Regions from separate parts of the Alteromonas sp. 4NS20-0143 genome, predicted to be linked through region 2. Evidence: predicted binding sites of a transcription regulator. Region 2 holds the regulator's gene; the other holds the start of a gene.
The links. Region 2 encodes MetJ, which represses methionine synthesis genes. Its sites were predicted from a motif close to TAGACGTCTAGACGTCTA; they were not measured.
Positions count from the first base shown of each region.

Region 1: a site for MetJ is predicted at 875-892, ahead of msrA (peptide-methionine (S)-S-oxide reductase MsrA). Genes of this name have one in related genera too.

Region 1 is NZ_BAAJLR010000010.1:32,927-35,132, forward strand. Features, by position in the region: gene AC27HD_RS16720 (SDR family NAD(P)-dependent oxidoreductase) at 1-426, opposite strand, end outside; gene AC27HD_RS16725 (thiol-disulfide oxidoreductase DCC family protein) at 416-811, opposite strand; gene msrA (peptide-methionine (S)-S-oxide reductase MsrA) at 969-1,514, shown strand; gene AC27HD_RS16735 (hypothetical protein) at 1,725-2,206, opposite strand, start outside.
Region 2 is NZ_BAAJLR010000008.1:40,756-42,961, forward strand. Features, by position in the region: gene metF (methylenetetrahydrofolate reductase) at 1-565, opposite strand, end outside; gene metJ (met regulon transcriptional regulator MetJ) at 728-1,057, shown strand; gene AC27HD_RS15265 (malic enzyme-like NAD(P)-binding protein) at 1,262-2,206, opposite strand, start outside.

The sequences.
Region 1 (2,206 bases), on a different contig from region 2:
GCTGCCAACACGAGCGCTTAGGCAAACGACAGTGGCATGACTTTTATCCATTATGTTCACTAGATGCTTTAGCCACAAAGCAGGAATAATTGAATTCACGGCAAAATAGGAAGCCAGTGCGCTTTCGCTCATATCTTCTAAACGCTTCTCAGGGTTTACTCCTAAGTCGTCGTCTTTTAATACGCCTGTCGTCACAACCACATTATTCAGTTTGATGCCTTGGCTTTTCAGTTCCTCTACAAAAGCAGAAATGCTAGCTTCGTCATGCTCTGCTATGGTTTTTGCGGAGACGTTATCAGGCCAACTGCTGTCGACGTATCCGCTTCGACTTACCGCAATAACCTCATCGCCATTATCTGCAAATCGACTAACTAACGCATTACCGATGCCGCCTGAGGCACCAATTATTAGTGTTTTACTTGTCATTGGGCTCTCCTGGTATACAGCGCTCGCAGCTGCGCTTTTTGCCTGTTAATAAATAAGAAATTGTGTATCTGTGTTTAGCAAAAATGTTGTAAAAACCGTCGGCAATAATACGAATGCCAGGCCAACGCAAAGGCGCATAAAGCCAACCAACGCCTACTGCTTTCCACGCTTCATGGGTAACATCTAAGCCAGTTATCAAGGTTCCATCCTCTCGAAGTGCATGAATTCTTGCATTCAATGCATGCCAGTCTAATGTGGGGTAACGCTCACTAAAATCTGGCTCTTGTATGTCAACGAGTGTTAATCGATTGTGCTTGTCTCGCTTTCTCAAGTGCTTCATTTCAGTCATGCACAGCGGACAATAGCCATCATAAAAAATAATCACTACAAAACCTCAAGTTAATTGGAAACGTACTAAAGCGCACGCAGTATGTATTTTTGTATTTGTTATTCGTTTATACGCTAAAAAAACATGCTTGGATGACTTGAGTTAGACGCAGGTGGAACCCACACTACAGTCATTGAAATTGAGAGGTTTAATCATGGCAAATTTACAGGTCGCCACATTGGCAGGCGGATGCTTTTGGTGCATAGAGTCAGCGTATAATACCGTTGAGGGTGTTGAAAAAGCGATATCGGGGTACGCCGGCGGCGAAGAACCGTCACCTTCTTACCAATCGGTATGTGGTGGCAGTACCGGACATGCTGAAGTGGTGCAAGTTACCTTTGATGCAGACACCATTGGCTATCGTGAAATACTGGAAATCTTTTTTGCGCTGCACGACCCAACTCAGCTTAACCGCCAAGGTAATGATGTGGGTACGCAGTATAGAAGCGCGATTTTCTATCATAACGAAGCGCAAAAAGAAGAGGCGGAAAAAATAATTGCTGAGATTACCGCTGAAGAAATTTGGCCAAACCCCGTCGTTACCGAGGTGGTTGAAGTAAACAATTATCACCCGGCCGAAGACTACCATCAGGATTATTTCAAAAATAATCCGCAAAATCAGTATTGCTCGATGGTACTGGCGCCCAAACTGGCGAAGTTTAAAAAGACATTCGCATCACGACTTCGCAAAGATGTTTAAACTAGTACCTAACAGTTTGAGCGTCTAATAACGTAAACGCCTAATAGACAAAAAGGGGCAATCAGTGCCCCTTTTTAGTTACTACACAAAATCTATAAGATTGGCGAAGTTAAATACCCTTCGCTTTTGCTGCATCCACTGTTATTACCCGCTATTCATCAACCTTAGACAATCAATTGATTCAATCTACCGCTTTTAATCGGACGTCGGCTATTGAAACCAAGCATCGTTCAGTGGCACCGAAAACAGCAGCGGCGCTAAGTCTTTGTACTTTTCTTCATCAGCTTTGCACGAGGCATTTTTTAAGTAATTCTTTTCCCATGGGTCGTTTATGATCCACAGTGTATTTTCTATGGTCACTAGCCCTTCCATCGACGCATTATCCATCACGTAATCCTCGCAGGCTTCAGTACCTTTCACCATAAAAGTAACGGGTACTCGTAGTGTAGGTTGCTCACCTGCCACATCTATTATCCATAACTCGTCATCGTTTCTCGCCGCAGCAATCAGAAAAGCGCGATCATTAACCTTGTGTAGCGTCAATCCGTTAATAGGGTGATTGCCCGACGGAAACTTGGGTAATAAAAGTGCGGGTTCTTTAACTACGGCAAAGTCTGTCGTTGAAAAAAAGTTTTCATCAACGTTTACGCTAAAAATACGAGGCTGACCTGCGATATCTTTTTCTAACCCCA
Region 2 (2,206 bases):
ATACGCTAGTATCAAAGAAAAACTGTGAAATGGCCTCGGTAGCACCGGCTTCTGCTTTGCGCTTCAAATTCAGCAGGTCGAACTGCGCATTGCGAGCTTCGGGGTGTTTTTCAGGGTAGGCAGCAACTGATATATCAAAATCAGCAACCTCTTTCAGTAAGGCCACTAAATCCGATGCATACATTTCAGTGTTATCCATGCCCGGCGGTAAATCACCACGCAAAGCAACAATGCGGCGTATTCCTGAATCCCAGTAGTCTTGCGCAATTTGCCTTAATTCGTCTTTACTGGCGTCAACGCAAGTAAGATGAGGAACTGCGGCGACGCCTGTTTGCTGCTGAATGCGCTTGACCACATCGTGAGTTCTGTCTCGTTCGCCACTATTTGCTCCATATGTCACCGACATGTAGCTTGGCTTCAGTGGTGCTAAACGCTCAACTGATTTCCATAGAGTTTGCTCCATGGCTTCCGTTTTAGGGGGGAAAAACTCAAAGGAGACGTCAATATCACGCAGTTCCGATAGGGACTGGTTGAGCGCATCAATGCCTTGTGCATAAGAAACCATGTATTTTTTCTCTCTACTAGCGATATGGATAGACGTTTAGACGTCTAAATTAAAGAATATATGTCTAGACGTCAAGAGGTTTACACTGCTCAATTGACCTTTTCGTGAACTCGTTTAGAATTTCCCTTCATAACATAAATAAAATAAGACCGAGTTAGTACTATGGCAGAATGGAATGGTAAATATATACACCCCTACGCAGAGCACGGTAAGAAAAGCGAACAGGTAAAAAAAGTCACTGTTTCAATACCGATTAATGTGCTGAAAGCGTTAACTGACGAACGCACCCGTCGCCAAATTAATAACTTGCGACATGCAACTAACTCAGAATTGTTGTGTGAGGCATTTCTTCATGCCTTTACAGGTCAGCCTTTACCGAACGATGATGATTTGCGTAAAGACAACGGCAACAGAGTGCCTGCAGAAGCAAGAAGAATTATGGAAGAGATGGGCATTGATCCCAGCTTCGAAAATGAGCCTACCGAAGAATAGGGTAGAGCGAATGCACCTAAGTATGACAGTGTGACGCTGTCATACTTAGGTGCTCAATTTAATAAAGCCGCTTTAATAAAAGCGCTTTAATAAAATCAGGTTAATAAGGCCGACTTATCAAAACGTAGCGTCTGTGTTTTACACTCGCTCATACGCCTTTTTATTAAGCCTGTTTCTCAAGCGTAATGGCTAAGACTGAACGTCTTAAATGCCAGCTACCCCAGAGTCTATGGCAGCTTTTGATACTGCACTAGCAATGCGTTCGCACAAGCGGGGGTCCATGGGTTTAGGGATAATGTAGTCCTTTGAGAAACTAAGACTTTTGCTATTGCTCGCGGCAAGCACCTCAGCAGGTACTTCTTCTTTTGTTATGGCGCGCAGTGCCTCAACGGCAGCTACTTTCATTTCATCGTTTATAGCGCTTGCTCGTACGTCTAATGCGCCGCGGAAGATAAACGGGAAGCAAAGTACATTGTTTACCTGATTTGGGTAATCTGAGCGACCGGTTGCCATAATGAGATCATCTCGTACCGCATGAGCGAGGTCTGGCCTGATTTCAGGGTCTGGGTTAGAGCAAGCGAACACGATAGGGTTATCGGCCATAAGCGCCAATGTTTCCGGAGGAAGAAGGTCTGGGCCAGACACGCCCACAAATATATCAGCACCGTCCATGACGTCTTCTAGGGTTCGCTTGTCGGTGTTGTTAGCAAATAACGATTTATGTTCTGTTAAGTCTTCGCGACGAGTGTGTATCACTCCTTTTCTGTCGAGCATGTAAATACGCTCGCGCTGTGCACCGCATTTTATTAGCAACTCCATACAGGCCACGGCAGCGGCTCCCGCTCCTAGACAGACAATTTTGGCATTTTCGATATTTTTGCCCTGAATTTCTAGCGCGTTAAGCATTCCGGCTGCGGTGACAATTGCGGTGCCGTGTTGGTCATCGTGAAAGACGGGGATTTTACAGCGCTTAATAAGCTCTTGCTCTATTTCAAAGCACTCTGGCGCTTTGATATCTTCAAGATTGATACCGCCGAACGTATCAGCAATATTCGCTACCGTATTGATAAACTCTTCGGTAGTTCTGTGCTTCACTTCAATATCAATAGCGTCGATACCAGCAAAACGCTTAAACAGCAGCGCTTTACC